3 regions of the Bordetella genomosp. 11 genome follow, and region 3 is predicted to be linked to each of the others. Evidence: predicted binding sites of a transcription regulator. Region 3 holds the regulator's gene; each other region holds the start of a gene.
What was found. The regulator LexA, encoded in region 3, represses DNA repair genes until DNA is damaged. The targets are predictions, from matches to a motif close to ACTGTATNNNNATACAGT.
Positions count from the first base shown of each region.

Region 1: the regulator LexA is predicted to act here: its motif matches at 5,829-5,846, upstream of recA (recombinase RecA).
Region 2: the regulator LexA is predicted to act here: its motif matches at 4,370-4,387, upstream of CAL28_RS19610 (PA0069 family radical SAM protein).

Region 1 is NZ_NEVS01000004.1:602,529-613,170, reverse strand. Features, by position in the region: gene CAL28_RS10375 (DUF2889 domain-containing protein) at 1-416, opposite strand, end outside; gene metE (5-methyltetrahydropteroyltriglutamate--homocysteine S-methyltransferase) at 540-2,831, opposite strand; gene CAL28_RS10365 (LysR family transcriptional regulator) at 3,039-3,983, shown strand; gene recX (recombination regulator RecX) at 4,109-4,645, opposite strand; gene recA (recombinase RecA) at 4,652-5,710, opposite strand; gene CAL28_RS10350 (response regulator) at 6,045-6,734, shown strand; gene CAL28_RS10345 (sensor histidine kinase) at 6,850-8,214, shown strand; gene CAL28_RS10340 (MFS transporter) at 8,355-10,043, shown strand; gene ligD (non-homologous end-joining DNA ligase) at 10,477-10,642, opposite strand, start outside.
Region 2 is NZ_NEVS01000004.1:2,652,120-2,662,761, reverse strand. Features, by position in the region: gene cysW (sulfate ABC transporter permease subunit CysW) at 1-49, shown strand, start outside; gene CAL28_RS19625 (sulfate/molybdate ABC transporter ATP-binding protein) at 77-1,138, shown strand; gene CAL28_RS30065 (phosphoadenylyl-sulfate reductase) at 1,176-1,931, shown strand; gene cysD (sulfate adenylyltransferase subunit CysD) at 1,965-2,873, shown strand; gene CAL28_RS19615 (sulfate adenylyltransferase subunit 1) at 2,896-4,194, shown strand; gene CAL28_RS19610 (PA0069 family radical SAM protein) at 4,394-5,695, shown strand; gene CAL28_RS19605 (hypothetical protein) at 5,720-6,073, shown strand; gene rplS (50S ribosomal protein L19) at 6,200-6,610, shown strand; gene CAL28_RS19595 (CoA pyrophosphatase) at 6,743-7,486, shown strand; gene rsgA (ribosome small subunit-dependent GTPase A) at 7,520-8,356, opposite strand; gene CAL28_RS19585 (M48 family metallopeptidase) at 8,545-9,795, opposite strand; gene orn (oligoribonuclease) at 9,854-10,399, shown strand; gene paaX (phenylacetic acid degradation operon negative regulatory protein PaaX) at 10,448-10,642, opposite strand, start outside.
Region 3 is NZ_NEVS01000004.1:2,303,930-2,314,571, reverse strand. Features, by position in the region: gene tig (trigger factor) at 1-1,032, shown strand, start outside; gene clpP (ATP-dependent Clp endopeptidase proteolytic subunit ClpP) at 1,032-1,688, shown strand; gene clpX (ATP-dependent Clp protease ATP-binding subunit ClpX) at 1,786-3,084, shown strand; gene lon (endopeptidase La) at 3,261-5,711, shown strand; gene lexA (transcriptional repressor LexA) at 5,772-6,422, opposite strand; gene CAL28_RS17975 (amino acid aminotransferase) at 6,575-7,780, opposite strand; gene uvrB (excinuclease ABC subunit UvrB) at 7,858-9,885, shown strand; gene CAL28_RS17965 (low molecular weight protein-tyrosine-phosphatase) at 10,190-10,642, shown strand, end outside.

The DNA.
Region 1 (10,642 bases), 1.7 Mb from region 3:
GTTTGCACCGCGGCCGTGGGCAGCACCAGCGCGAGTTCGCTCATGTGCGTACAGCCGGCCACACGTCCGAAACGCGTCTTGACCTGCTGGCGAAAGCCCCGGACCAGATTCATGCCGACCAGGTCCCGATAGGCGTCCTCGATACTCGTGCAGTGTCCGCCATAGGGCGCCGCATCGTAGACCGCCTGCGCCGCCACGATCGTGTAATCGGAATCGATGGTGATACGCAGGTGCATATGATGCACCGGCTGGCCGGCATGCAACGTATCGCCTTCATGCTTGACGAAGTCGTAGGCCTTGACATCGATGAGCTCGGCCTCGATGTCCCACAGGCCGTCCTCGCGCACATAGCCCTGCACGCGTATCGAGCGCGTATGCAAGGGGGTACGGGAGACTTCCGGCGGCGGCAGGGGCATGCGTGGTCAGCTAAGGTTGCTGCAAGGCAACAAAACCTTCAAAGTATAGCGCACGGCCCTCTATCAAAAAACCGGGGCCGGTTCCCCGCGGGGAGACCGGCCCCGCCACGCCCGTAGAGCCGGTCAGGCCTGGGCGCGCAGTTGGCGGGCAGCGTCGACCATGCTGACCAGCGCGGCTTCGGTTTCCGGCCATGCCCGCGTCTTCAGGCCGCAGTCCGGGTTCACCCAAAGGCGCTCTTTGGGCAGACGGCCCGCGGCTTTTTCCATCAGTTGCACCATCCATTCGACGTCCGGGACGTTGGGCGAATGGATGTCGTATACGCCCGGGCCGATGTCGTTGGGATAGCGGAAATCCTCGAAAGCCTTGAGCAGTTCCATGTTCGAGCGGGAGGTTTCGATGGTGATGACGTCGGCATCCATCGCGGCGATCGATTCGATGATGTCGTTGAACTCCGCATAGCACATATGGGTATGGATTTGCGTATCCTCTTGCACGCCGCCGGTGGACAGGCGGAAGCAATCCACCGCCCAGTCAAGGTAGGCGCGCCAGTCGGCGCGGCGCAACGGCAGGCCTTCGCGGATGGCCGGTTCGTCGATCTGGATCACGCGGATGCCCGCTTTTTCCAGGTCGACGACTTCGTCGCGCAATGCCAGCGCCAATTGACGGCAGGTTTGTTCGCGCGGCTGATCGTCGCGGACGAAAGACCATTGCAGGATCGTCACCGGCCCCGTCAGCATGCCCTTCACGGGCTTGTCCGTCAGGGATTGCGCATACGAGGACCACCCCACCGTCATCGGCGCGGGGCGCGCCACGTCGCCGAAGATCACAGGCGGTTTGACGCAACGCGAGCCATAGCTCTGCACCCAGCCGTTGCGCGTGAAGGCAAAGCCGGCCAGCAGTTCGCCGAAATACTCGACCATATCGTTGCGTTCCGGTTCTCCATGCACCAGGACGTCCAGGCCAACGTTCTCCTGGAAGCGGATGACCGACTCGATTTCCTTCCGGATCGCGCTTTCGTAGGCCGAATCGCTGATCGCGCCGGCCTTCCAATCCCGCCGCAGCGCCCGGATCTCCGCTGTCTGCGGGAAAGAGCCTATCGTCGTGGTGGGAAATGCGGGCAGGCGAAGCTTTTCCTGCTGATGGGCGATGCGCCGCGCGAACGGCGCACGGTCGCGCCGCACGTCGTCGGCGGCAGCCATGCGACGCGCGACGGCGGGATTGTGGATGCGCGGGGATTGGGCGCGGTTGGCCAGCGCGGCGCGCTGCGTCCGCAGTGCTTCCTGTACCGCAGGATCCTGAGCGTCATCCAGCGCGTGCGCCAATGTGCGCACTTCGTCCAGCTTCTGCACCGCGAAAGACAGCCAGCTCTTGAGCTCGTCATCGAGCTCGGTCTCGAAACCCAGGTCCACCGGCACGTGCAGCAGCGAGCAGGACGGAGCGACCCAGAGCCGGTCGCCCAGGGCGGCCTTGGCGGGCGCCAACGCGCGCAATGCCGCGTCCAGATCCGTGCGCCAAATGTTGCGGCCATTGACGATACCGGCCGACAGGACCTTCGAACCGATGACCTGCAGCAGCGGCGCAAGCTGTTCCGGAGCGCGCACGAGGTCCACGTGCAGCCCCGCCACCGGCAAGGCGGCCGCGGTGGCCAGGTTGTCTCGCAAGCCGTCGAAGTAAGTCGCCACCAACACTTTCAAGGGAGCGCCGGACAAACGCGTATAGGTCTCGGCATAGGCTTCGCGCCATGCCGCGGGCAAATCCAGCGCCAGGATGGGCTCGTCGATCTGTACCCACTCGACACCCAGCTCGGCGATCCTCCGCAGGACCTGGGTGTAGACGGGTAGCAGGGCCGCCAGCAGGTCCAGCTTCGCGGCATCGCCCGGCCCGGCATAGGCGTCCCCCTTGCCCAGCCACAACCAGGTCAACGGCCCGGGAATCACGGGCTTGACCCGATAGCCCGACTCCAGGGCTTCGCGTATCTGCTCGAACAGCGACTCGCGCGCGACGCGGAACGTCTGTCCCGGGGTCAGCTCAGGGACGATGTAGTGGTAGTTGGTATCGAACCACTTCGTCATCTCGCAGGCTGCGGCCGGGGTACCGGTGGGCGCGCGGCCGCGGCCCATGCGAAACAAAGTATCCAGGCTGACCGGTGCATCGGCGGGCTGCCCGAAGCGCGCCGGAACCGCACCCAGCAATGTGGTCCATTCCAGCACGTGGTCGTACCACGCGAAGTCGCCGACCGGGAGCAGATCCACGCCCGCATCGGCCTGGGCTTTCCAATGCCGGGCGCGTAGTTCGCGTCCGGTTTCCTGCAGGTCCTCCAACGACGACTTGCCGGCCCAATAGGACTCGACCGCGCGTTTCAATTCGCGCTGGGCGCCGATGCGCGGGAAGCCAAGATTATGAATGATAGTCATGGAAATCCGGAATCCAACAAAGAATGTTCAAGTTCCGGCATTGTGCGCGTGTTTAAGTTTGAGTCAAAATCAATGTTTGCATCGATTCCATGAAAAATATTCATATAGAATGACTGCTCGGGGCCAAGCATCCTGTAGTGCCGGCCACTACGCCCCATCGATTTTCATTGAGCGCCGCCCACGCGTTCGCCCTTGTTCGGCCCCGACATGCTCGAAATCCGCCATCTGGAAACCCTTGCCGCGATCCGCGACGGCGGCAGTCTTCAGGAAGCCGCCGACCGGCTGCACCTGACGCAGTCCGCCCTGTCTCATCAGTTGCGCGAACTGGAGTCCCGGCTCGGTACTCCCCTGTTGAACCGCAGGACGCGCCCGGCTCGCCTGACCACGGCGGGCCTGCGCGTACTGGCGCTGGCCGACGATATCCTGCCGAGGCTGCGCGCCACGGAGCGGGAACTGCAGCGCCTGGCCGCCGGCAGGACCGGCCGCCTGCACCTCGCGATCGAATGCCACTCCTGTTTCCAGTGGCTGATGCCGGCACTCGATGCATTCCGGGCGCAATGGCCCGAAGTGGCGCTGGATCTATCCGCCGCGTTTTCCTTCGCGCCTTTGCCCGCGCTGCTGCGTGGCGACCTGGATCTGGTGATTACCTCGGATCCCCAGGCGCTGGACGCCATCGATTATGTACCGCTGTTCGGCTACGAACTGGTACTTGCGGTGTCTGAGGCCCATCCCCTGGCATCGCAGCGCTATATCCGGCCGGAACAGTTGGCCGACCAGACCTTGATCACCTATCCCGTCGATCGCCAGCGCCTGGACGTCTTCACGGCTTTCCTTGACCCTGCCGACGTGGAACCCGCGGCCGTGCGCAAGGCGGAACTAACACCCATCATCGCCCAATTGATTGCCAGCAACCGCGGGGTTGCGGCGCTGCCGAATTGGGCCTTGACCGAGTATCTGGATAAGGGCTGGCTACGGGTTTGTCGCTTGGGCCCGCAAGGCGTATGGCGAACGCTGTACGCTGCGATCCGGAACGAGGATGCGGATGCCCCGTTCATCAAGGATTTCCTGACTATCGCCCGGGATGTGAGTTTCCGTACCCTGACCGGAATCAAATCGGCTGGAGCATGGGCGGGCGAAACGCGCGTGGAATAGCGACACAACCCAAACCCGCGCCGTGCGTAGTCGCGGGATCGACGCCCGCTGATGCGCGCCCATTCGGGGAAACCACCGGTGAGGACGGCAGGTCAAGACGGCCGGCACGCCCCGGCCGGCGCCTGTCATTCGTCCTGGTCGTCGCCCAGCACCCGACGAATGACATCGTGCGCGAAGCCACGCGCCGCAAGAAAACGCGCCTGCTTGGCGTACGCGGCACGATCGGCCGGCCGTTCGCCGAAACGCTTGTTCCATACTGCCACGGCGCGGTCGTATTCTGTGGCGCGCAAGCCGTCTCGAAGTTCGCCTATCTGGGTTTCGTCGACGCCGTGCTGGCGCAACTCCTGCACGATGCGCGCCGCGCCCTGACGTTCGGCGCGGCGATGCACCAGACTTTCGGCGAAACGCCGGGTGGATAGCCAGCCTTCCCGTTCCAGCTCGTCCAGCAAGGCATCCAAGGCTGCGGCGTCGTCCGCGTACGGGCTGAGCTTGCGTGCCAGCTCGCTGCGCGCGTATTCACGCCGGGATAGATAGCCCACCGCGCGAGCCTTCAGCGTGGGCCCGCGCCTTTGCTCGGCCCGGTCGCCGACACGGAAGGGATCGTCCGCGGAACCGTCGGAAGGGAGATTGCCGAACCTCGCGCCGCGGCGACCGGAAATCATCGGCGGTTAGTCCTCTTCGGCCTCGCTTTCGGCAAAGGTATTCGCGCGGCTGACGATGCCCTGGTTCTCGCGTATGCGATTTTCGATCTCCAGGGCCATTTCGCGATGTTCTTTCAGGTATTCGCGAACGTTGTCCTTACCCTGGCCGATGCGGTCGCCCTTGTAGCTGTACCACGCGCCGGATTTGTCCACGATGCCGGCCTGCACACCCAGGTCGATGATTTCACCTTCGCGTGAAATGCCACTGCCGTACATGATGTCGAATTCCGCCTGCTTGAAGGGCGGGGACACTTTGTTCTTGACGACCTTGACGCGCGTTTCGTTGCCGACGACCTCTTCCCCCTTCTTGATCGAGCCGATGCGGCGGATATCCAGGCGCACGGAGGAGTAGAACTTCAACGCATTGCCGCCGGTGGTGGTTTCCGGATTGCCGAACATCACGCCGATCTTCATCCGGATCTGGTTGATGAAGATGACCATGCAGTTCGTACGCTTGATGGTGGCGGTCAGCTTGCGCAGCGCCTGGCTCATCAGGCGGGCCTGCAGGCCAGGCAGCGAATCGCCCATTTCGCCTTCGATTTCGGCCTTGGGCACGAGCGCGGCGACCGAGTCGATGACGATGAGGTCGACCGAGCCCGAACGGACCAGTGCATCGGTGATTTCGAGGGCTTGCTCGCCCGTGTCCGGTTGGGAGATGAGCAGGTCGGTCAGGTTGACACCAAGCTTGGAGGCGTATTGCACGTCCAGCGCGTGTTCGGCATCGATGAACGCGCACGTGCCGCCGATTTTTTGCATTTCGGCGATGACCTGCAGCGTCAGCGTGGTCTTGCCCGACGATTCCGGCCCGTAGATCTCGATTACCCGGCCGCGCGGCAGGCCACCCACGCCCAGGGCGATATCCAGGCCCAGCGACCCCGTGGACACCACCTGGATGTCATGCTCGACCTCGTTGTCGCCATACCGCATGACCGAACCCTTGCCAAACTGCTTTTCGATCTGCGATAGGGCCGCGGCGAGCGCCTTGGCTTTTTCCGAGGCGGCTGCCTTGCTGGTTTTGTCGTCCATGAAATGTCCTGTCTGGCGGTTTCTAGCGAATGGAAAATGTGGCGGCCAGTGTCTTGCGATCGACGCCTGGTTTGCCATATGCGTTAACCATGTCGGCCGGATTATGGCATCGGATTATACTGTACAAAAAAACAGTATGACAAATTTTTCCGCGTTATCCCGTGTGGGCAAGCGCGAACGGGCGTGACAGAATCCGCCCAGGAGAGCGGAGACAGTCCGGAAACCATCCGGCATACCAGAACACCACCACGGAAAACCGTCACGGCCGCAACCCGGCACGAACGGACGCGCTCAGCTCAAGAAACCATAACGATCCACGAGAGAGCCTGGTCCCATGCGCATACTTATCGCCGAAGACGACAGCATTCTTGCCGACGGACTATCCCGTTCGCTGCGACACAACGGCTATGCCGTCGATGCCGTGCGCGACGGCATGGCCGCCGATCTGGCATTGGCCGCCCAGGCCTTCGACCTGCTGATTCTGGACCTGGGATTGCCGCAATTGGCCGGACTGGAAGTCCTGAGACGGCTGCGTGCGCGCAACGCCCAACTTCCGGTGCTTATTCTAACCGCCGCCGATAGCATCGAGCAGCGCGTCAAGGGGCTGGACCTGGGGGCGGACGACTACATGGCCAAGCCATTCGCCCTGTCCGAACTGGAGGCCCGCGTGCGGGCGCTGACGCGGCGCGGCGCTGGCGGCGGCGCCAGCCTGATCCGCCACGGCCGGCTGGTCTTCGACCAGGCGGGACGGGTGGCCTCGGTGGACGACCAGCCGCTGGACCTGTCCGCCCGCGAAGTCGGCCTGCTCGAAATCCTGCTCATGCGCAGCGGACGGATGGTAAGCAAGAATCAGCTGGTGGACCATCTGTGCGAATGGGGCGACGAAGTCAGCACCAATGCCATCGAAGTCTACGTACACCGCTTGCGCAAGAAACTGGAGCCGACCGGCGTCCGGATCATGACCGTGCGAGGGCTGGGCTATTGCCTGGAACGGGATCATGGCGCGGGCGAACTCGCACACTGAAACACCCCGCGTCGCGCCATTGAACCAGGAGGCGCTGGATATCCTGCGCAATGGCACGCGCGGCCCGTCCTTCGCCCTGCCCCGGCGCTCGCTGCTGGGCGAGATCCTCGATTGGATGCTGGCGCCGCTGTTCCTGCTATGGCCCATGAGCGTGGCGATCACCTACGTGGTCGCACAGAATATCGCCGACGTGCCCTACGATCGCGCGCTTGCCGGCCACCTGCGCGTACTCGCGCGACAGGTCCATACCGTCGACGGCAAAACGGTGCTGGACATGACGGACCCGGTGCGCGGCATGCTGCGCGGCAACGACACCGACAGCGTTTTCTGGCTCGTGCTGGACGGGCACGGCCGCTACCTGGGCGGCGACCGGGAGCTACCGCTGCCCAAGGGCGTGGACGTCGCGGCGCCCGGCGCCGTGCGGTACGAGGACAGCACGCTGCGCGGCTTCGCCATCCGCCTGGCCTATACCCGGGTCGACGCGGGCGCGGCGGGGGAAACCCCGCCCCTGCTTATCGTCGCGGAAACCGCCGAACGGCGCGCGCAATTGGCCAACGACATCATCAAAGGCGTCATCATTCCGCAATTCATCGTGCTGCCCATCGCCGTCCTGCTGGTATGGTTCGGGCTGTCGCGCGGGGTGGCGCCCTTGAATGCCCTGCAACAACGCCTGCGGGCACGCAGGCCCGACGATCTATCGCCCATCGATGAACGTGCCACGCCGAGCGAAATCGCGCCCCTGGTAGCGGCGATCAACGATTTGCTGGAACGCCTGTCGGCCACCGTTCAGACGCAGCGCCGCTTCGTTGCCGACGCGGCGCACCAGTTGAAGACGCCGCTGGCGGGCCTGCGGACGCAGGCGGAACTGGCCCTGCGCGATGCCAGCCCGGACGAAATGCAGACCAGCCTGCGCCACTTGGTGGCCGGGTCCGAACGCGCCACGCGCCTGGTCAACCAGTTGCTGCTGCTCGCGCGGGCCGAAAACCCGGCAACCATAGGCATGGCGGCGACCGACCTGAACGGCCTTGCGCGGGAGCAAACCATCGTGTGGGCGCCGCAGGCCCTGGCGATCGGCATTGACCTGGGATTCGAGGAGGCCGGCCGGCCGGTGCCCATCGCGGGCAACGCGATCCTGCTGGCCGAGCTGCTGAACAATCTGGTGGACAATGCGTTGCGCTACACACCGCGCGGCGGTCGGGTAACCGTGCGGGTGCGCGCCTTGCCCGCCGCCGCGCTGCTGGAAGTCGAGGATTCCGGCCCGGGCATCCCGCCGGACGAGCGGGAACGCGTTTTCGACCGCTTCTACCGGGTGTTGGGCACGCCGGCCGAGGGCAGCGGCCTGGGCCTGGCCATCGTGCGGGAAATCGCGCAAAAGCATGGCGCGACAGTGGAGCTCGCCGACAACCCTTCGCCGGGCAGCAGCCAGCGAGGCTTGAGGATCAGCGTCCGTTTCCCCAACAATTTACAACTAGAAACATAAATCGCGGCCGGCTTCAGGGAAACGTCAGACCCCCGTCAGCGTTCTTGCCTACCGTGGCGGTCAGCCTCTCCGCGGTCGCGGGCGGGTCTGCACATACCGAGCACGGCGGGGCAACCGCCGGCCATCCCTGAGGAGACATCATGAGCACAGCTTCCATGCCGCGCCCGGGCGCCGTCACGGCCACGACGCCGATGACCCGCAACGAACGCAAGGTGATTTTCGCTTCGTCGCTGGGCACCGTTTTCGAATGGTATGACTTCTATCTCTACGGCTCGCTGGCGCCGATCATCGCCCTGCACTTCTTTTCCGGCGTCAATCCCACCGCCGGCTTCATTTTCGCCCTTCTCGCCTTCGCCGCCGGCTTTGCCGTCCGGCCCTTCGGCGCGCTGGTATTCGGCCGCCTGGGCGATTTGGTCGGCCGTAAATACACCTTCCTGGTCACGATCGTCATCATGGGCCTGTCGACCTTCCTGGTCGGCATACTACCCACCTACGGCTCGATCGGTATCGCGGCACCCGCGCTGCTGATCATCCTGCGGCTGCTGCAAGGCCTGGCGCTGGGCGGCGAATATGGCGGCGCGGCCACCTATGTGGCCGAACATGCGCCCATGGGACGCCGGGGCTTCTACACCAGTTGGATCCAGACCACCGCGACGCTCGGGCTGTTCCTGTCGCTGCTGGTGATCCTGGGCGTACGGTCCTACTCCGGCGAAACCGCCTTCCGCGATGCCTGGGGCTGGTGGCGCGCGCCCTTCCTGCTCTCTTTCGTACTGCTGGCGATCTCGGTGTGGATACGCCTGCAACTCAGCGAGTCGCCCACCTTCCAGCGGATGAAGGCGGAGGGCAAGGGATCCAAGGCTCCCATCAGCGAATCGTTCGGGCAGTGGAAGAACCTGAAGATCGTGATCCTGGCGCTGCTGGGCCTGACCGCCGGCCAGGCCGTGGTCTGGTACACGGGCCAGTTCTACGCGCTGTTCTTCCTGACGCAAACGCTGAAGGTGGATGCCAACACGGCCAACATCATGATCGCCGTGGCGCTACTGATCGGCACGCCCTTCTTCGTGATCTTCGGCGCCCTGTCCGACCGCATCGGCCGCAAACCCATCATCATGGCGGGATGCCTGATCGCGGCGGTGACGTACTTCCCGATCTTCCAGGGCTTGACGCACTTCGCCAACCCCGCGCTTGAAAAGGCGCAGGCTTCCGCGCCGGTAACGGTAATCGCCGATCCGGCCACGTGCTCGTTCCAGTTCAACCCGGTCGGCACCACGTCGTTCACGAGCAGTTGCGACATCGTCAAATCCTTCCTGGCGCGCAATTCCGTGAACTACAAGAACGAGGCGGCGCCGGCGGGAGCGGTCGCCAAGGTTCGTATCGGTACGGATGAGTTCCAGTCCTTCGACGGCAAGACGATGCCGCCGGCCGACTTCAAGGTGCGCGCGGCCGAACTCGATAAATCGCTGACGGCGGCCATTCGCGGCCACGGCTATCCCGCGACCGCCGATCGCGCGCAATCCAACGACGTCATGGTGGTCGTGCTGCTGACCATACTGGTGATCTACGTCACCATGGTCTACGGCCCGATCGCGGCAATGCTCGTCGAGATGTTCCCGACGCGGATCCGCTATACGTCGATGAGCCTGCCGTACCACATCGGCAACGGCTGGTTCGGCGGCTTCCTGCCGCCGCTGGCCTTCGCCATCGTGGCCGCCACCGGCAACATCTATGACGGCCTCTGGTATCCGATCATCATCGCGGCGATGACCCTGGTCATCGGCACACTGTTCGTGCGCGAAACCAAGGACGTCGATCTGAACAAGGACATGTAGTCCGCCCAGCCCCTGCCGGCCGGGACGCTGCACCCGACCGGCCTTTCACAAAGCTCCCTCGTCGGGGGCTTTTTTTTTGAAAGGGTCGCGGCTCAGCAGATGAAGCCGCGCATGCCGCGGGGCAACGGTCCACGCCCGCGCGCGGAGTCCGGAGGCACGCGCGGAAACGCGCGGGAAAGACCGTGTCGCGCGATGCGCGCAGAGACGTTCCGGATTCAGGACGATGTCAGAGCCCGAAGACTAGACTGGCCGCTCAGATCACGACCTTGCGCGCGATCTCCGGACGATCGATCCCCCTGTCCGGCGATTGCAGGGTCGCCTTCTGACACCGATGCCGCGCTCCCCGCGAGCCTTAAATAGCGCGACATCGTGTGCTCCCGTACCGGCCCGACTTCCACAGTCGGGCCTTTTTTTTTCGGCTGTGCATGCCCCACTACGCCGCCGGGCTGAACTTCTCGCGCATCGCCGCCGTCAGCGCCTTGCGTGCGCCGTCGTAGCCCGCCCAGGGATCGTCTCCCCAGGCCCGTATCCGGGCCGGCACATTGCGCACGTTGAACGTATCGCCGCGCGGATCGTCGGCCGCATCGAGGACCTCCCAG
Region 2 (10,642 bases), 350 kb from region 3:
CGGCCGCGCCCCGCGCCTGCCTGTCCTGTACGCGCCCGCGCGCCGTTAAGACCCAGAAAGAATCGAGGAAAGCTATATGGATATCGAGATCAAATCGGTCAATAAGCGCTTCGGCGCTTTCCAGGCCCTGCGCGATGTCAATCTGCACATCGACTCCGGCGAACTCGTCGCGCTGCTCGGACCGTCCGGCTGCGGCAAGACGACCTTGCTGCGCATCATCGCGGGCCTGGAGACACCGGACAGCGGCAGCATTTATTTCTCCGGCGAAGACAGCACGGGGGTGCATGTGCGTGAACGCCAGGTCGGCTTCGTTTTCCAGCACTATGCCTTGTTCCGGCACATGACCGTCTTCGAGAACGTCGCCTTCGGTCTGCGTATCAAGCCGCGCGGCCAGCGGCCCAGCGAGGCGGCCATCAGGCAGAAGGTCCACGCGCTACTCGATCTGGTGCAGCTGGACTGGCTGGGCGACCGCTATCCGGGCCAGTTGTCGGGCGGGCAGAGGCAGCGGATCGCACTGGCGCGCGCGCTGGCCGTCGAGCCGCGCGTCCTGCTGCTGGACGAACCCTTCGGCGCGCTGGACGCGAAGGTGCGCAAGGAATTGCGCCGCTGGCTGCGCCGTCTGCACGACGAGCTGCACGTCGCCAGCGTCTTCGTCACGCACGACCAGGAAGAAGCGCTGGAAGTCGCCGACCGTGTCGTCGTGATGAACGCGGGCCGCATCGAGCAGGTGGGTACGCCGCGCGATGTGTGGACGCATCCAGCGACGCCTTTCGTCTACGGCTTCCTGGGCGACGTCAACCAGATCGAGGGCCACGCGGCCGGCGGTCAGTGGCGCGCCAACGGCGTCGCGCTGCCCGCGCCGGCCTTCGATGGCCTGGACGAGCAGCGCGCCGTGGCGTATGTGCGGCCGCACGAGCTGGACATCGTGCCCTATGCGCCCTCCGGCGAGGGTATCGCGGTCAAGCTGAACCATGCCTATCTGGCCGGGCCCAGCGCCTTCCTGGAACTGCAGCGCGAAGACGGCGCCCTGCTGGAGGCCCAGTTGTCCGAAGACGAATACCACGGCCTGGACCTGCGCGAAGGCGCGATGCTGCTGGCGCGTCCGCGCCGGGGCCGGATTTTTCCCGCCGGCGCTTGAGCGCCGTCCTTGCCATTAGCCTGTGAATGCGCCCACGATGACCCGTACCGTATCCCTTGCACATCCGGACACCGCCATTGCCACGCGGTGGTCCGAGCTGTTGCAGCAGTTGACCGATATCGCGGCGCGCTATCCGGACGCGGCGCTGGCTTCCTCATTGGCGGCCGAGGACATGGTCCTGACGCACGCCATCCATACCGGCGGTTTGCCCATCGAGGTCTTCACGCTGGATACCGGGCGTCTGCACGCGGAAACCCTGGCCATGCTGGACATCATCGAGGGGCGCTATGGCCGCCGGCCGACGGTGTACCGGCCGCTGCCGCACGCCGTCGACGTGCATGTCGCGGAACACGGCATGTTCGCGTTCTATGAAAGCCGGGCGCTGCGCCAGGCCTGTTGCCATATCCGCAAGGTAGAGCCGCTGACGCGCGCGCTGGCGGGGCGGGGCGCCTGGATTACCGGCCAGCGACGCGCCCAGGCGGCCACGCGCGGCAGCCTGCCGGAAGCGGAACGGGATGCGGTTTTCGGCCTGTACAAATTCAATCCGCTGGCTGCCTGGGGCGAGGACGACGTGTGGAATGCGATCCGCGTGCTCGACATTCCCTATAACCCGCTGCACGACCGCGGCTATCCGTCTATCGGCTGCGAGCCCTGCACCCGGGCCATCCGCCCGGGCGAGGACGTCCGCGCGGGGCGGTGGTGGTGGGAGTCCTCCGATAGCAAGGAATGCGGGCTGCATGCAGGCAACCAGGCAGCCGGCCATGTCGGGGATGCCGCCGCGGCCAAGGCTTGATACCCCCGTTCTACCGAAGCAACCGAGAGTCCCATGTCCATCGTCCATACCCGCAGCCATCTGGATTGGCTGGAATCCGAAGCGATTTTCATCATGCGCGAGGTCGCGGCCGAATGCGAAAGGCCGGTCCTGCTGTTTTCCGGCGGCAAGGATTCCTGCGTGCTGCTGCGCCTGGCGGAAAAGGCGTTCCGGCCGGCCCGCTTCCCGTTTCCGCTGATGCACATCGACACGGGGCACAATTTTCCGGAAGTCATCCGGTTTCGCGACGCTCGCGCCGCGGAGCTGGGTGAACGGCTGATCGTGCGCAGCGTGGAAGACTCGATGGCACGCGGCTCGGTGGTGCTGCGCAAGGAAACCGATTCGCGCAATGCCGCGCAGGCGGTCACCCTGCTGGAAGCGATCGCCGAATTCGGCTTCGATGCCTGCATCGGCGGCGCGCGGCGCGACGAGGAAAAGGCGCGCGCGAAGGAGCGCATCTTTTCGTTCCGCGACGAATTCGGCCAGTGGGATCCCAAGAGCCAGCGTCCGGAAGTCTGGAGCCTGTACAACACGCGCGTGCATCGCGGCGAGAACATGCGGGTATTCCCGATCTCCAATTGGACCGAACTGGATGTATGGCAATACATCGCCCGCGAGAACCTGGCGCTGCCATCGATCTACTACAGCCATCGACGGCAGGTGGTGCGCCGGCGCGGCCTGCTGGTGCCGGTCACGCCGCTGACGCCCCCGCAGGCGGACGAGCAGGTGGAAACCCTGTCGGTGCGGTTCCGCACCGTGGGAGACATCTCGTGCACCTGCCCGGTGGCCTCCGATGCCGCGGACAACCAGGCCATCATCGCCGAGACCGCGTTGAGCGACATCACCGAGCGCGGCGCCACGCGGATGGACGACCAGACCTCCGAGGCCTCCATGGAGCGCCGCAAGAAAGAAGGTTATTTCTGAAGCCGGACCGGAGCCACACCGCATGAATGCCATCAACGAATCCTTCCTGCCCGCGGGCGAAACGGCCGTCATCCGGCTCATCACGGCCGGCTCGGTCGACGACGGCAAGTCCACGCTGATCGGACGTTTGCTGTACGACAGCAAAAGCGTCTACGCCGACCAGCTGGATGCCATCGCCCGGGCCAAGTACAAGCGCGTGGCCGGCGACGGCATCGACTTCGCATTGCTGACGGACGGGCTGGAAGCCGAGCGCGAGCAGGGCATCACCATCGACGTCGCGTACCGCTATTTCGCGACGCCGCGCCGCAAGTTCATCATCGCCGACGCGCCGGGGCATGAGCAATACACGCGGAATATGGTGACCGGGGCCTCCACCGCCGATGTGGCGGTCATCCTGATCGATGCGACGCGGGCGGCCGACGGACAGCTGCTGCCGCAGACGAAGCGGCACAGCACCATCGCGCGGCTGCTGGGGATCCGCCACATCGTCGTCGCGGTCAACAAGATGGATCTGGCGGGGTGGGACCGCGCGGTGTTCGAACGTATCCGCGATGCCTATGCCGACCTGGCGCGCCGTATCGGCATCGCGGATTTCCAGGTGCTGCCCGTGTCCGCGCTGAACGGCGACAATGTCGTAACGGCTTCCGCGCACACGCCCTGGTATGACGGGCCCCCGCTGCTGGACCTGCTGCAATCGCTGGATCCATCGGCGGCCGGCGCGCATGCTCCGCTGCGTTTTCCGGTGCAGTGGGTGGTGCGCCACGATGGCAGCAGCGCGCAGGATTTCCGCGGTTATGCGGGGCGCATCGCCAGCGGTACCCTCCGGCCTGGAGACGAGATCACGGTGCAGCCATCCGGGACGACGGCCCGCGTGGTCGAGGTGCGCGCGCACGATCGCATCCTCTCCGGCGCGACGGCGGGCGATTCGGTGATCGCGGTGCTGGATCGTGATGTCGACGTGTCGCGCGGCGATGTGCTGTCGCATGCCTCCGCGCCGGCACGGGTGGGCAAGGAACTGGAAGCGGAACTGTGCTGGCTCGACACGCAGCCGCTCAACCCGGCGCGCCGATATCTGTTGAAGCACGGTACCCGGCTTACGACGGCGAAGATCCGCGAGGTCGTGACACGCCGCGACATTCACGAGTTGCGCGAGATCGATCGCGATGTCGGGACACTCGGGATGAACGACATCGGCAAGGTGCTGATCGCGACGCGCGATCCGCTGATACTCGATCGCTACGACGATGTCGCGGCCACCGGCGCGTTCATTCTGATCGACGAATCGACGCATCAGACCGCGGCGGCCGGCATGCTGCGCTGAAGCGGGTAAAGCGGCCCCCGGGCGGGCGCTTTTACCATGCCATCGGCCGGAAAGCCTTATTTCATGCGGGTTTTGCGACAAAGCCACAGTCCGGGAGTTTGCCCCCAGCGGCCGGCGAAGTTGGGGTAAAGTGGGACGTCGCCGAAAAAAAAGGCGGCAGGTTCTTGCCAGAAGTACTGTATGGATGTACAGTATCTTCATGGCACGTACCGATCATTCCGTTTTTGCCGGTTCTGGGTCCCCGGCTGCCGCCCCCGCCGCCTTGCGCGGTCGGGGTGCGGTTACTAATGTTCGGCATCGCTTCCAGCGCGATGAACGCAGCGCAGCGGATCCGGCAGACGAGCCGGCGCTGGCCGACTCGGTCCCCGGTTCTCCCCCCGGTTCTGCCCCTACTTCAGTCCCTATTTATCAGTTCGCCCCCGGCCAACCCCGGTCCGGACACCCCGGATACCCGGTGTATCCGATCGCTGCCGACGCGGGCGAGGGCGGCGAGCCGAGCCAGCGCGGGCCCACGACGCAGGTCATGGTCGAACAGGCGCGCAAGCTGCTGTCGCGCAACGATTCGCCCGATGTTCCCTTCGACCGGGCGATCAATACCTACCGTGGCTGCGAACATGGCTGTGCATACTGCTATGCCCGGCCCACCCATGCTTACCTGGGGTATTCCCCCGGGCTGGATTTCGAGACCCGGCTCATCGCCAAGGCCAACGCGGTGGACGCCCTGCGTGCGGAACTCGCCCGCCCGGGGTACCGCGCGGAACCGGTCAATATCGGCTCCGCCACGGACGTCTACCAGCCTATCGAACGTACGTGGCGCCTGACACGGGGCGTGCTGGAACTGCTCCTGGAAACCGGGCATCCCCTGACGATCGTTACCAAGAATGCCCTCATCGAACGCGATCTGGATATCCTGAAGGCGCTCGCGCAGCGCAACCTTGTGGCGGTCTACATCAGCATCACATCGCTGGACGCCGATCTTTCGCGTAGCCTGGAGCCACGCGCTTCGGCGCCCTGGCGGCGGCTGCAGGCCGTCAAAACCTTGGCGGATGCCGGCGTTCCGGTGGGCGTGCTGGCTGCACCCATCATTCCCTTCATCAACGACGAATTTCTCGAGCGCATCATCGAAGAGGCCGCCCAGGCGGGCGCCTACTACGCCAGCTATACCGTGATCCGGCTGCCCTGGGAAGTGAAGCCTGTTTTCGAGGAATGGTTACAGGCGCATTTTCCCGATCGCGCCGAACGCGTCCTCCACCGCATCGAAGACATGCGGGAAGGCAAGCGCAACGACGCCCGTTTCGGCACCCGCATGCGCGGTACCGGCATCTGGTCCGATCTGCTGCGCCAGCGCTTTGATGTGGCGGTACGCCGGGCGGGGCTCAACCGTCGGCGCCTGCAACTGGATACCCAACAATTTATTGCTCCGGCCCCTTTTTCCCGTTCCAGGGGGCCGGGCTTTGCTCATGGACCTGCGCCCGCGAGGCAGCTGGGTCTATTCGACTAAGTATGTCTCCCAAGGAGCACTCGCATGAATCTCGCAGCCGAACCGCAATTCCCGACCAAATGGCCGTTTCCGCCCGCACCGCCCGCGCGCCGTGCATGGGGGCACCTGCTGTCGCCGTTCCGCCGGGCACGCCGCGACGGGGCGCTGGGCGTCATGCCTTTGCCTGGCGCTTTTCCGGCCTCGCCTGCATCCTTGCCGCGCGCCGGATCCACATCCGGGGCTGTGCCCGGGGCCATATCAGGGACCATATCCGGGGTTGCATCCGGGGCTGGCCAGGACGTTACGCTGCGTCAGATGGTGGTGGATATCCTGCTGGTCGCCATGTGGGGCGCGATGATTCCCGCATTGATGTGGCTGGGCGCGGCCGCGGGTTTCTGAGGTGGCGGTCGATTTACCTAAGCTACTGATTTGATGTAGAATGCTCGGTTTGCCAAACGTCATCCTCTGCATGCGGCGCAGGTTTTCATCATAACAATCGCATGGCACGATGATTTCGGAGTTCTCATGAACCTTATCGATATCCTGGAACAGGAAGAAATCAAGCGCCTGACCGCCGACAAGACGATGCCGTCTTTCGCGCCCGGCGACACCGTGATCGTCAACGTCAATGTCGTCGAAGGTACGCGCAAGCGCGTGCAGGCGTTCGAAGGCGTCGTTATCGCCAAGCGCAACCGTGGGCTGAATTCCGCCTTCATCGTGCGCAAGATCTCGTCGGGCCAGGCCGTGGAACGGACCTTCCAGTTGTACTCGCCGCAGATCGCCTCTATCGAGGTGAAGCGCCGTGGTGACGTTCGCCGCGCCAAGCTGTACTACCTGCGCGACCGTTCGGGCAAGTCCGCTCGTATCAAGGAAAAGCTGGTCAGCCGTCAGGCTGCCGCGCAATCGGCCAAGGCTGCCGAGACCGCAGCGTCCTGATCGCGATGATGGTGCCGCCCGCCGGCCCCTCATCAGCAAAGGCACCCCCAGCGGGTGCCTTTTTGTTTTCAAGCGGGTATTCTCAATCCGCATCCTATCGTCGTCTTTCGTTCACTCCGCGCTTTACCCCTCATGCCTGACCAGCCCGCTTCGTCGCGTCCTCGCCGTCCCATCGTTCGACCCGCCTTTGACGCCGCTGTGCAGCCCTGGGTTGCGGCCAACGAAGGCTTGCTTCCCGTGCCGCCCCAGGCCCTGGCCGCGGAAGAATTGCGGCGGGTGCTGCAGCATCCGGCCGGCTGGCCGGCGCAACTGCCCCTGAACGGCGATGTGCGCTATCCGGGCCGCGAGGGGCCGCCCGTGCTGGCGGCGGTGCTGATCCCGCTGGTGATGCGGGAGGAAGGCGTAAGCGTCATGCTGACGCAGCGTACCGCCCATCTGCATGATCACGCGGGGCAGATCAGTTTCCCCGGGGGACGGATCGAGGACACGGATGCCAGCCCGATCGCCGCTGCCCTGCGCGAGGCGCAGGAAGAGACCGGCCTGGGGCCGGAATGGGTCGAGGTGCTGGGCACGATGCCCGCGTATCTGACGTCCACCGGGTTTTCCATCACCCCCGCGGTGGGACTGGTTCGGCCGGGCTTCGAGCTCGTGCCCGACCCCTTCGAAGTCGCGGAGATTTTCGAAGTGCCGCTGTCCTTCATCACGGATCCGGCCAATCATCGCCTGCATCGCGTCGAACTCCCGGACGGCCGTGTGCGAAAGTACTACTCGATGCCGTGGGGCAGGTATTTCATCTGGGGCGCCACGGCGGCGATGTTGCGCAACCTTTATCACATGCTGTGCGACCCCGCCGCGCGCGATACCCCGCCCGAATAAAGGCCGGGGCAGGCGGGCGATCGCCCGCCGCCTTCAATAGCGCGGTGCCGCGGCGTTTTCGTTCAGGATGCGCAGGTACAGGGCGTGGCGGGCCGGGTCGATCCGCTTTTCCGCAAGCGCTTGCAGGACACCGCAGCCGGGCTCGTGCTGGTGCGTGCAGTTGTAGAAGCGGCATTGCGCCGCGTAGGGGGCGAACTCCGGAAAACCCCGTTCGATTTCCTCGCGCGACAGATGCTGCAGGCCGAACGCCTGGAAGCCCGGGGAATCGATCAGGTCTCCGCCTTCGGGCAGATGGTAAAGGCGCGTGCTGGTCGTGGTATGCCTGCCCATGTCCAAGGCGATCGAATGTTCGCGCGTGGCGGCATTGGTCCCGGGTATCAGGTCATTGAGCAGCGTCGATTTGCCCATGCCGCTCTGGCCCAGCAGCAGGCTGACATGTCCCTTCATATGCGGGTATAGCGTCTGGCGCGCCGCCTCGGGCTGCAGGGCGCTGACTTCCAGCACGGGTACCCCCAGGCGGGCCAGGGGCGCCAGCCTGGCGCGTGCCTCGTCCAGGCCCTCGTGCAGATCGATCTTGTTCAGGACAATCAATGGCGTGATGCCCGCGCTCCACGCCCCCGCCAGCGCGCGGCCGGCGAGGTCGTCGGAGAAGGTCGGCAGGACGGCCACGACGATGAACAGCCGATCGACATTCGCGGCGAATTGCTTGGCGCGCATCTCGTCGGAGCGGTACAGCAGGTTGCTGCGCGGCAGGATCTGCTCGATGGCGCCTTCGTCGCGGCCCTGCGGAGCGATGCGCACCCGATCGCCCACGGCAGCGCCGGCTTTCTTGCCGCGTGGAAAACACTGCCGCAGCGCGCCGTCGGCCATTTCGACCAGATAATGCCGTCCATGGGCGGCAACGATGCGGCCTTCCAGCAGGCCGGTGGGGGAAACGCCAGCGGGGCCGCCGGGGTCCGCTTCCTCGCCCGTCTCCCGGATCCTGGGTTTGGCCTTGTCCGCTTGCGCGATGGTGGCGGCATCCTGGCGGCCCGGGCGGGAAGGACGATAGGGGCGGTTCATCGAGCGGCCGCGGCCAGATGGCGGATGCGCACCGCCGCCGGAGGATGGCTGTCGTAGAACGCGGAATGCACGGGATCCGGCGTCAACGTGGCTGCGTTGTCGTCATACAGCTTGACCAGCGCCGACACCAGTTGGTCGGCGGAACTCTGGCGTGCCGCGTAGTCGTCGGCCTGGAACTCGTCGCGCCGCGAGTACCAACTGGCGATGGGCGTGAACAGGAACGTGAAGACCGGCACGACCAGGAAGAAGAGCAGCAGCGCCATCGCATCGTTGCGGCCGTCCAGGCGCGGCAGGACGCCCAGTTGCTCGTAGAACCAGGGCTGGCGGGCCAGCCATCCCAATAGCGCGAAGAATCCCAGGGCGAGAGCGAAGCTGAGCGCGATACGGCGGGTGATGTGCCGCCGCGCGAAGTGCCCGAGTTCGTGGGCCAGCACCGCTTCGATCTCGTCGCCGTTCAGGCGCGCCAGCAGGGTGTCGAAGAAAACGATGCGGCGGGACTTGCCGAAGCCGGTGAAATACGCGTTGCCGTGGCCGGAGCGCCGCGATCCGTCCATGACGAATAGCCCGTTGATGGCGAACCCGCAACGCTGCACCAGTTTCCGGATGCGGGCGGACAGGTCCTGGTCGGCCAGCGGCGTGAACTTGTTGAACAGGGGAGCGATGACCATGGGAAACAGTAGCAGCGTCAGCAGGCTGAATCCCACCCATACACCCCAGGCCCAGATCCACCACAGCGAGCCGGCCTTGCCCATCAGCCAGAGGATGGCAGCCACCAGCGGCAGGCCGATCGCGGCGGTCAGCAGTATCCCCTTGAGCATGTCCGAGACGAACAGGGCCGGCGTCATCCGGTTGAACCCGAAGCGCGCTTCCAGCCTGAACTGCCGCCACACGGTGAAGGGCAGTTCCAGCACGCCCAGCAGCAGTCCGGTGATGACCAGCAGCAGCAGCTGGCGCAGGAAGTCGTTGTCCGTCAGCCGCCCGGCAAACAGGTCGATGGCCTGGAGCCCGCCAAGCAAAGTCAGGGCGATCAGCACCGCGGCGTCGAAAACGCGTTCCACGATACCCAGCCGGACGCGCGCGACCGTGTAGTCGGCGGCCCGCTGGTGGCTGGCCAGCCCGATGCGGCTGGAGAATTCGGAGGGCACGCGGTCCCGGTGGCGGGCGACATGGCGGATTTGCCGCGTGGACAGCCAGAGCCTGATGCCGATATCGACGAGCAGGAGTGCAACGAACAGCAGTGTCAGCATGAATGGTCCGGGCTGGGAAACCGATATGAGAAAATCGGATTTTCAAAAGGCAAATTATATGGCTCTGAACGAGAACCGCCTGGTCTGGCTCGACATGGAGATGACGGGCCTGGATCCGGAAAAAGAACGCATTATCGAAGTGGCCGTGGTGGTGACGGAGCCGGACCTGACCATCGTGGCCGAAGGGCCGGCGCTGGCCATACACCAGCCCGACAGCCTGCTGGACGCGATGGACAATTGGAACAAGTCCACTCACGGGAAAAGCGGCCTTATCGACAAGGTGAAGGCGTCCACCATCAGCGAAGCCCAGGCCGAAGACATCCTGATCGCCTTTCTGTCGCAACACGTCCCGGCCGGCAAGTCGCCGCTGTGCGGCAACACCATCAGCCAGGACCGGCGCTTCATGTTCCGCTATATGCCCCGGCTGGAGCAATTCTTCCATTACCGCAACCTGGATGTCAGCACTTTGAAGGAACTGGCGCGCCGCTGGCGGCCGGACGTCTACAAAAGTTTCGAGAAAAAAAGCCGGCATGAAGCCCTGGCCGACATCCACGATTCCATCGACGAGCTGAAGCACTACCGCGAGCATTTCCTCAAGGTGTGACGCCGGCATGGCGAACGCCCGGGACGGCGGCCGCGCCGGCCCGCATCGCTAGCGTCCCCCGAAACGGCGCAGTGCGTCGGCCGCCAGGGGCCGGAAGTGGCCATCGCCGTGCCCAGCGATGGTTTGCAGATGGGCCTCCGAGGCATCGAACAGGCCCCAATACAGGCTGCGGCACAGGGCCCGGGCCGGATGTCCCGGCCAGTCCGGCGCCAGCATGTCCGCGGGCAAGCGCGGATCGTGCAG
Region 3 (10,642 bases):
CCGAAGACCGAAGGCGTCGCGGAAGACGCGCTGGCGTTCTCCGCCACGTTCGAGGTCTATCCCGAAATTTCCGTGCCGGACCTGGCCAGCCTGTCGGTGACCCGCTATGACAGCCCGGTGACCGACGCCCAGGTGGACCAGACCATCGAGGTCCTGCGCAAGCAGCGCGCGACCTACGAGGCGCGCGAAGGCCGTGCCGCGCAGGACGGCGACCGCGTCACGCTGGACTTCGCCGGCACGATCGACGGCGTGCCGTTCGAAGGCGGCAAGGCCGAAGGGTTCCCGTTCGTGCTGGGCCAGGGCCGCATGCTGCCCGAGTTCGAAGCCGCGGCGAAGGGCCTGAAAGCGGGCGACACCAAGGTGTTTCCGCTGACGTTCCCGGCCGACTACCAGGGCAAGGAAGTCGCCGGCAAGACGGCGGAGTTCACCATCACGGTCAAGGAAGTGGCCGAAGCCGTGCTGCCGGCCGTGGACAGCGAATTCGCGAAGTCGCTTGGCCAGTCCGAAGGCGATGTGGAAAAGCTGAAAGCCGACATCCGCAAGAACATCGAGCGCGAAGCCAAGACCCGCTTGCTGGTGCGCACCAAGAACAGCGTCATGGATGCATTGGCCGAAGCAGCCAAGTTCGATGTGCCCACCGCGCTGGTGGACAGCGACGTCAGCAGCCGTGTGGCGGCTGCCCGTGAAGAACTCAAGCAGCGCGGTCTGCCGAACGCCGATTCCGTGCCGATTCCGCCCGAAGCCTTCAGCACCGAGTCCGAGCGCCGCGTGCGCCTGGGCCTGCTGGTGTCCGAGCTCGTCAAGGACGCCCAATTGCAGGCCAAGCCGGAGCAGGTCCGCGCGCGCATCGAGGAATTCGCCCAGAATTACGAGGAGCCGGCGCAGGTGGTCAGCTATTATTTGGCCGACCGGCAGCGCCGCGCTGAAATCGAAGCGCTCGTCGTGGAAGACAATGTCGTTTCCTATGTGCTGGAAAAAGCCAAGGTCACGGATGAGCAGGTGCCTTTCGATCAGTTGATGGGGATGGCTTGATGAACAGATTTACGGATTTCTACGCGTCGATGCACGGCGGCTCGTCCGTGACGCCGACCGCCCTGGGGTATATCCCCATGGTGATCGAGCAGTCCGGGCGCGGCGAACGGGCATACGACATTTATTCCAGGTTGTTGCGGGAACGCGTCGTATTCCTGGTGGGCCCGGTGAATGACAATTCGGCCAACCTTGTGGTGGCCCAGTTGCTGTTCCTGGAGTCGGAAAATCCGGACAAGGACATTTCCTTCTACATCAACTCGCCGGGCGGTTCCGTTTATGCGGGCATGGCCATCTACGACACGATGAATTTCATCAAGCCGGATGTGTCCACGCTATGCACGGGGCTGGCTGCCAGCATGGGCGCGTTCCTGCTGGCCGCGGGGAAGAAGGGCAAGCGTTATTCGCTGCCCAACTCCCGCATCATGATTCACCAGCCCTCGGGCGGCGCCCAGGGCCAGGCCAGCGATATCCAGATCCAGGCGCGCGAGATCCTGGACCTGCGTTCCCGCTTGAATCGCATCCTGGCGGACAACACGGGCCAGCCGGTAGAGCGCATCGAACAGGACACGGAGCGCGACAACTTCATGTCGGCGGAAGATGCGGTATCGTATGGCTTGGTGGACAAGGTACTGGCCTCGCGTTCCGAGGATCGCTAAGGCGTCCCCGGATCCGGTTCCTTCCCGCCGCTATTTCAAGCCAGCGTAGGATGGGTGGTGCGCGCAGGCGCGGCGCCCATCGTCACCAGAGATATATATGCCTGAAAAAAAGGGATCGGCAGACGCGAAGGTGCTGCATTGCTCTTTTTGCAACAAGAGCCAGCACGAAGTCCGCAAATTGATCGCGGGCCCTTCCGTGTTCATCTGCGACGAATGCATCGATCTTTGCAACGATATTATTCGGGAAGAGGCGCAGGCGACGGCGCGAGCCGCCATTCGCTCGGAATTGCCCACCCCGACTGAAATCAAGAAGTTCCTGGACCAGTACGTGATCGGCCAGGACACCCCCAAGCGCACGCTGGCAGTTGCTGTATACAACCACTACAAGCGCATCCGCCACGGCGAGCTCAAGGGCGACGAAGTCGAGCTCTCCAAGAGCAATATCCTCCTGGTGGGTCCGACCGGTTCGGGCAAGACATTGTTGGCGCAGACCTTGGCGCGCATGTTGAATGTGCCCTTTGTCATGGCTGACGCGACCACGCTGACCGAAGCCGGATATGTCGGCGAGGACGTGGAAAACATCATTCAGAAGCTGCTCCAGAACTGCAACTATGAAGTTGAAAAGGCGCAGCGTGCGATTATCTACATCGACGAAATCGACAAGATCTCTCGCAAATCGGACAACCCGTCCATCACCCGCGACGTATCGGGCGAGGGCGTCCAGCAGGCCTTGCTCAAGCTGATCGAAGGCACGGTCGCGTCCGTGCCCCCGCAGGGCGGCCGCAAGCATCCCAACCAGGATTTTGTCCAGGTCGATACGACCAATATCCTGTTCATCGTCGGGGGCGCCTTCGACGGGCTGGAAAAGGTCATCCGCGATCGTACGGAGAAATCCGGCATCGGCTTTTCCGCGTCGGTGCGCGCCAAGTCCGAACGCGGCGTGGGGGAATTGTTCCGCGAAGCGGAGCCGGAAGACCTCATCAAGTTCGGCCTGATCCCTGAACTCGTCGGCCGTTTGCCCGTGGTGGCGACGCTCGGCGAGCTGGATGAAGCGGCCCTGGTGCAAATCCTTACCGAACCCAAGAATGCGCTGGTCAAGCAGTTCCAGAAGCTGTTTGCCATGGAAGGCGCTGAATTGGACGTGCGTCCCGCCGCCTTGCGTGCCGTCGCCCGCAAGGCGCTCAAGCGCAAGACGGGGGCACGTGGATTGCGGTCCATCCTCGAGTCCGCGCTGCTGGATACGATGTACGAGCTGCCCTCGCTCGGCAATGTCAGTCGCGTCGTGCTCGACGAGAACGTCATCGATGGCGATGGTCAGCCTTTGCTCATCTATGCGGATGATGCCGCGCAGGCATCGAAGCCGGATCGGGGCGAAGTCAGGGACGCCGCGGCCTGATTCCGCGAAAACCCGCCTCGGGAGGCGGGTCTTTCGGGGTTTTCGCGGCCGACAGCCGGAAGCTTGATTTTTCGGCTATTGTTCCCATATCAGACGTAGCTGACGATTAGACGGGACCTCGCCACCGCATTTTCCGCCGCATCGCCGATACGTTGAGTCATCCCAAGGAATTCTTTATGTCTGGCACTCAGACCCTGCCTTCCGAACCCATCGACCTCCCGCTGTTGCCGCTGCGCGACGTCGTGGTGTTCCCGCACATGGTCATCCCGCTATTCGTCGGACGTCCCCGTTCCATACGCGCGCTTGAAGTGGCGATGGAAGCCGGCAAGAGCATCATGCTGGTCGCCCAGAAGTCCGCCGGCAAGGATGATCCCTCTCCGGAGGACGTCTACGAAATTGGCTGCGTGGCAGGCATCCTCCAGATGTTGAAGCTGCCCGACGGTACTGTAAAAGTGCTGGTCGAAGGCGCGCAGCGCGCTCGCATCACCCGGGTGGACGATGTCGAATCGCACTTCACGTGCGAAGTCGTACCCATCCAGCTCGACCCCATCCAGGGCTCGGAGACCGAGGCCCTGCGACGCGCCATCGTTGCGCAGTTCGAGCAGTATGTGAAGCTGAACAAAAAGATTCCGCCTGAGATCCTGACCTCCCTGGCCGGAATCGACGATGCCGGCCGGCTGGCCGACACCATTGCCGCGCATCTGCCGCTGAAGCTCGAGCAGAAGCAGAAGATGCTGGAAATCTTCGGCACGGCCGAGCGCCTGGAAGGGCTGCTCACGCAGCTGGAAACCGAAATCGACATCCTGCAAGTCGAGAAGCGGATTCGCGGCCGCGTCAAAAAGCAGATGGAAAAGAGCCAGCGCGACTATTACCTGAATGAACAGGTAAAGGCCATCCAGAAAGAACTGGGCGAAGGCGAAGAGGGCGCCGATATCGAGGAACTCGAGAAGAAAATCGTCGCCGCCCGCATGCCCAAGGAAGCGCGCAAAAAGGCCGATGCCGAGCTGAAGAAGCTCAAGCTGATGTCGCCGATGTCCGCCGAGGCAACGGTGGTGCGCAACTATATCGACACGCTGATCAATCTGCCGTGGCGCAAGAAGAGCAAGGTCAATAACTCTATCGGGAACGCCGAAACCGTACTCGATGACGATCACTACGGCTTGGACAAGGTCAAGGAACGCATCCTTGAATACCTTGCCGTCCAGCAACGCGTCGACAAGGTAAAAGCGCCCATCCTGTGCCTGGTCGGTCCTCCGGGCGTGGGCAAGACTTCGCTGGGGCAGTCCATCGCCAAGGCGACGAACCGCAAGTTCGTCCGCATGGCGTTGGGCGGCGTGCGCGACGAAGCCGAGATCCGTGGTCACCGTCGTACCTATATCGGCTCGATGCCCGGCAAGATCCTGCAAAACATGAGCAAGGTGGGTGTCCGCAACCCCTTGTTCCTGCTGGACGAGATCGACAAGCTGGGCATGGACTTCCGTGGCGATCCTTCGTCCGCCCTCCTGGAGGTGCTGGATCCGGAACAGAACCATACGTTCCAGGATCACTACGTCGAGGTGGACTTCGATCTGTCGGACGTGATGTTCGTGGCGACCAGCAATACGCTGAACATCCCCCCGGCACTGCTGGACCGGATGGAAGTCATCCGTCTGTCCGGCTATACCGAAGACGAGAAGGTTCACATCGCCAGCGACCACCTGATTCCCAAGCTGTTGAAGAACAACGGGCTGAAGGAAGCGGAACTGACGATCGACGAATCGGCTTTGCGCGATATCGTCCGCTACTACACGCGGGAAGCCGGTGTGCGAGCGCTGGAGCGCGAGGTCGGCAAGATCTGCCGCAAGGTGGTCAAGCAACTGCTGACGGAGCGTGATGCCAAGTCGAAGGCCGACGGCAAAGGCGAGGCGAAGCCTATCGCCGTGACGTCAGAGAACCTGAACGATTACCTGGGCGTGCGCCGCTATAACTTCGGCATGGCGGAGAAAGAAAACCAGGTTGGCCAAGTTACAGGCCTGGCCTGGACCGAGGTGGGCGGCGATCTGCTGACCATCGAAGTCGCCGATATGCCTGGTAAAGGCGCCATCCAGCGCACGGGTTCACTGGGCGACGTGATGAAGGAATCCGTCGAGGCGGCACGTACGGTCGTGCGGTCGCGCGCTCGCCGGCTGGGCTTTGCCGACAGCGTTTTCGAAAAGCGCGATATGCACGTCCACGTGCCGGAAGGCGCGACGCCCAAGGACGGTCCGTCCGCGGGTATCGCCATCACCACTGCCATGGTGTCGGCCTTGTCGGGCATCCCGGTGCGCGCGGACGTGGCCATGACAGGCGAAATCACGCTGCGTGGGGAAGTGCTGGCCATTGGCGGTTTGAAGGAAAAGTTGCTTGCCGCGCATCGGGGTGGCATCAAGACCGTGCTGATCCCCGAGGAAAACGTCAAGGATCTGGCTGAGATTCCCGACAACGTGAAGAATCAGCTGGAGGTCGTGCCGGTTCGCTGGATCGACAAGGTGCTGGAACGTGCGCTGGAACGCATGCCCGAGGCGATTTCGGAAGAGGAAGCCAAGGACAAGCCGCTGGTGACGCCGGCACCCGCGACGGAATCGGTCGACCCGGTCATCAAGCACTGACCTCGTCGCCGTGCCTTGTTCGCAAGGGCCTGCAGCGCAAGCTGTCAGGCCCTTTGCTTTTCAGTGCAGCGCCTGGATACGAATCAGTCCGACCGCGATGCCTTCCAGGGCGAATTCCTGACCGGGCTGGACAACGATGGGCTGGAAATCCGGGTTTTCCGGCAGGAGTTCGATGCGGCCGCCTTCGCGGTGCAGCCGTTTTACCGTGACGTCTTCATCGATCCGGGCTACCACGATCTGGCCTTCGCGGGCTTCGCTGGCTTTTTTGACGGCCAGCAGGTCGCCGTCGAGGATGCCGATATCGCGCATGCTCATTCCCCGCACTTTGAGCAGATAGTCCGGACGCTGCGTGAACAGGGCGGGGTCCACGCCCACGTCCCGTTCGACATGTTCGGCGGCCAGGATGGGGCTGCCCGCCGCTACCCGCCCTACGAGCGGCAGCATGAGCTGGGCAAGGGAAGGGATGGGCAGCATGGCTTGCCCGCCTTCATGGCGCGGATCCTTCAGGCGGATGCCGCGGGACGCACCGGCAGTCAGCTCGATCGCGCCTTTGCGGGCCAGGGCTTTCAGATGGTCTTCCGCCGCGTTCGGCGAGCGGAACCCCAATGCCTGGGCAATTTCCGCGCGAGTGGGCGGAAACCCCGTACTGGCGACCGCCTGGCGTATGAGGTCGAGGATTTGCTGTTGGCGTTCGGTAAGTTTGCTGGCCATTTGCGGGTTCCTGCTTCCCTGTATGGATATACAGCTCCGCATTTTGGGGGACGCAGCTTCAAAACGCAAGGGGCTATCGCGCTTTACGGGCTTGGCGCTCGTAAAAAGAATGGGGCCCTCAGGCCCCATTCCGTTTTCGCAAGCTGCGGGTCTTAGCCCTTCAGTACCGCCGCGATCGCCTTGGCGACGGCATCGATGTTCTGGCTGTTGAGCGCCGCCACGCAAATCCGCCCGCTGGAGATCGCATAGATGCCGTGTTCTTCGCGCAGGCGATCGACCTGGGCCGCGGTCAACCCCGAATACGAGAACATGCCGCGCTGCTGCAGGACGAAGCTGAAGTCCTGCTGCACACCCTGTTCCTTGATCTTTTCGACCAGTTGGCGCCGCATCAGTCGAATGCGCTCGCGCATGCTGCCCAGTTCCTGCTCCCACAGCGTGAAGAGTTCAGGCGTATTCAGCACGGTGGAGACGACGGTGCCGCCATGCGTGGGCGGATTCGAGTAGTTGGTACGGATGACGCGCTTGAGCTGGCTGAGCACGCGTGTCGCTTCGTCCTTGCTGCCGGAGATCACCGTCAGCGCGCCGACGCGTTCGCCATACAGCGAGAAGGACTTGGAAAATGACGAGCTGACGAACACCGTCATGTCCATGCCGGCGAAAAGACGTACGACCGCGGCATCTTCCTGCAGGCCTGCCCCGAACCCCTGGTAAGCGATGTCCAGGAAGGGAACCAGGTCGCGCTCCTTGACGACATTGGCGATCTGCTGCCATTGCTCCGGCGTGGGATCCACGCCGGTGGGGTTGTGGCAGCAGGCGTGCAGCACGACCACGCTGCGCGCCGGCATCGCCTTCAGACCGGCAAGCATGCCTTCGAAGTTCAGGCCGTGGGTTGCCGGGTCATAGTACGGGTAGGTTTCGACCTGGAAGCCGGCCCGTTCGAACAGTGCCCGGTGGTTTTCCCAGCTGGGATCGCTGATGTAGGCCTTCGACTGAGGCAGCAGCTGATGCAGGAAATCGGCGCCGATCTTCAGCGCGCCAGTGCCGCCCAGGGCTTGCGTGGTCAACACGCGGCCAGCCGCCGACAAGGGCGAATCCGCGCCCAGCAGCAGCGCCTGCGCGCCTTTGTTATACGCCGCGATGCCTTCGATCGGCAGGTAGCCGCGCGCGGCAGCTGCTTCGATGCGCGCGATTTCCGCCTTGCGCACCGCGGACAAAAGCGGAATACGCCCGTTATCGTCGTAGTACACCCCTACGCCCAGATTCACCTTGCCCGGCCGGGTATCTGCGTTGTACTGCTCATTCAGCCCAAGGATGGGATCGCGCGGGGCCAATTCGACGTTTTGGAAAAGGGAGGTCATCGGATCGTGAAGAAGGGTAGGTGGACGCGGCCGGACATGCGGCGGATAATGGGGGGTTTACCCTGAGACAGTCTAGCATGACCGCACCTGGATTCGTCGAATTTCCGGACAGCCCGTTCCAGCTCTACCAGCCCTATCCCCCGGCGGGCGACCAGCCCGGCGCGATCGGCGCGCTGGTGGACGGCGTGCGGGACGGCTTGATGTACCAGACCCTGCTCGGCGTGACCGGTTCGGGGAAGACGTACACGATGGCGAACATGATCGCCAGGCTGGGCCGTCCCGCGCTGGTTCTGGCGCCCAATAAAACCCTGGCCGCGCAGCTGTACGCCGAAATGCGCGAATTCTTTCCCAAGAATGCCGTCGAGTATTTCGTTTCCTACTACGACTACTACCAGCCCGAGGCCTATGTGCCGACGCGCGATCTGTTCATCGAGAAAGACTCGTCGATCAACGAGCATATCGAGCAGATGCGGCTGTCAGCCACCAAAAGCCTGCTCGAGCGGCGCGACACGGTCATCGTCGGGACGGTCTCGTGCATCTACGGTATCGGCAACCCGGGCGATTACCATGCCATGGTGCTCATTTTGCGCACCGGCGACCGCATCTCGCGACGCGAAATCCTGGCGCGCCTGGTGGCCATGCAGTACACGCGCAACGATGCGGACTTCACGCGCGGCGCATTCCGCGTCCGAGGCGAAACCATCGACATCTTCCCGGCGGAAAGCGCGGAACTTGCGCTGCGCCTGACGTTGTTCGACGACGAAGTCGAAACCCTGGAGCTGTTCGACCCCTTGACAGGCAAGGTGCGCCAGAAGGTCCCGCGGTTTACCGTTTATCCCGGGTCGCATTACGTCACGCCGCGCGATACGGTGCTGCGGGCCATCGAAACGATCAAGGAAGAGCTGCGCGAACGCGTGCAGTTCTTCACGTCGCAAAGCAAGCTCGTCGAGGCCCAGCGTCTGGAGCAACGCACACGTTTCGATCTGGAAATGCTCCAGGAACTCGGCTTTTGCAAGGGGATCGAAAATTATTCCCGGCACTTGTCCGGTGCCGCGCCGGGCGAGCCGCCGCCTACGCTGATCGACTACCTGCCGGGCGATGCGCTGATGTTCATCGACGAAAGCCACGTCACCATCGGCCAGTTGAGCGGGATGTACCGCGGCGACCGCTCGCGCAAGGAAACCCTGGTGCAGTACGGCTTCCGCTTGCCCTCCGCCTTGGATAATCGGCCGTTGCAACTGCAGGAATTCGAAGCGCGCATGCGGCAGTGCGTGTTCGTGTCCGCGACCCCGTCCGCCTACGAGAAGGAACACTCCGACAATGTCGTCGAGCAGGTGGTGCGCCCGACCGGTCTGGTGGACCCCATCGTGGAAGTGCGTCCCGCGCATACGCAGGTGGACGACCTGCTGGGCGAGATCAAGCTGCGCGTGGCGCAGTCCGACCGGGTGCTTGTCACGACGCTGACCAAGCGCATGGCCGAAGACCTGACCGACTTCCTGGCCGAACACGGCGTCCGGGTGCGTTATCTGCATTCGGATATCGATACCGTGGAGCGTGTCGAGATTATCCGGGACCTTCGGCTGGGCACGTTCGACGTACTGGTGGGCATCAACCTGTTGCGCGAAGGGCTGGATATCCCGGAGGTGTCGCTCGTTGCCATCCTGGATGCCGACAAAGAGGGTTTCCTGCGCTCGGAGCGCAGTCTGATCCAGACAATCGGACGGGCGGCACGGAACCTGAATGGCCGGGCCATTCTCTATGCGGACCGGATAACCGATTCCATGCATCGCGCCATCGGCGAAACCGAACGCCGGCGCAAAAAGCAGGAGGAGTTCAATCTGGAGCACGGGATTACCGCCAAGGGGGTGCAGAAGGCCGTCAGGGAGCTGATCGATGGCGTCGTGGCGCCTGTCCATCACTCGACGGTCGAGGACGCGCTGCCTGCGGAATTGTTGACCGACGAAAAAGCGCTGGCGCGGGAAATCCGCCGCCTGGAGAAGCTGATGATGGATCACGCCCGCAATCTCGAGTTCGAGCAGGCCGCGGCGGCCCGCGACGCGCTGAATGCCTTGAAGGAGCGGGTGCTGCTGGACGGTGCGCGCTAACCGTCCCTTTTTGTTGTCGATCGGAAGGCGGGCGCGCCGGAGCGGAAATCCGCATGCGGTACCGCTGTCGCAGCCGTGTCACGGCGGTGACATGGCGCCGACATGATTTCGTGTTGCAACGCCGCGTCGCCTACCATTGAATTGGTGCCGGAATTGATTTAGGGATGTTCAATAGCATTATTAGGTTTACCCTATAAGTCCCTAAATCGGCTGGATTTTTTAGTCGTTTGACTTTTGTCCGGATAGTGCCTTTGTACTGAAAAAAAGCTTGCCTCCTTGCGGGTTTTCCCGCAGACTATCAAGCATGATGACCAAGGTACTTTTCGTTTGCATGGGCAACATCTGCCGCTCGCCGAGCGCAGAAGGCGTGTTCCGCCGGCTGGTCAATGATGCCGGGCTGGGCGATGTCGTGCGGATAGATTCCGCCGGTACGCATGCCTTCCATATTGGCGAAGCCCCAGATGCCCGGGCTCAGGCCGCTGCCCGGAAGCGCGGCTATGAAATCACGCATTGCGAGGCGCGTCAGGTCACGCCCGACGATTTCCGTGAATTCGATCTCATTCTGGCGATGGACTGGGAAAACCTTTCTGCGCTGCAACAGCAGTGTCCGAAGGCTTACCAGCACAAGCTGATGTTACTGATGCGGTTCGCCAACGAGTTCGAGGAAGCCACGGTTCCCGATCCTTACTATGGCGGCCCCGAAGGTTTCGGCAAGGTACTCGACTACCTGGAAGACGCCTGTCAGGGCGTGCTGGAG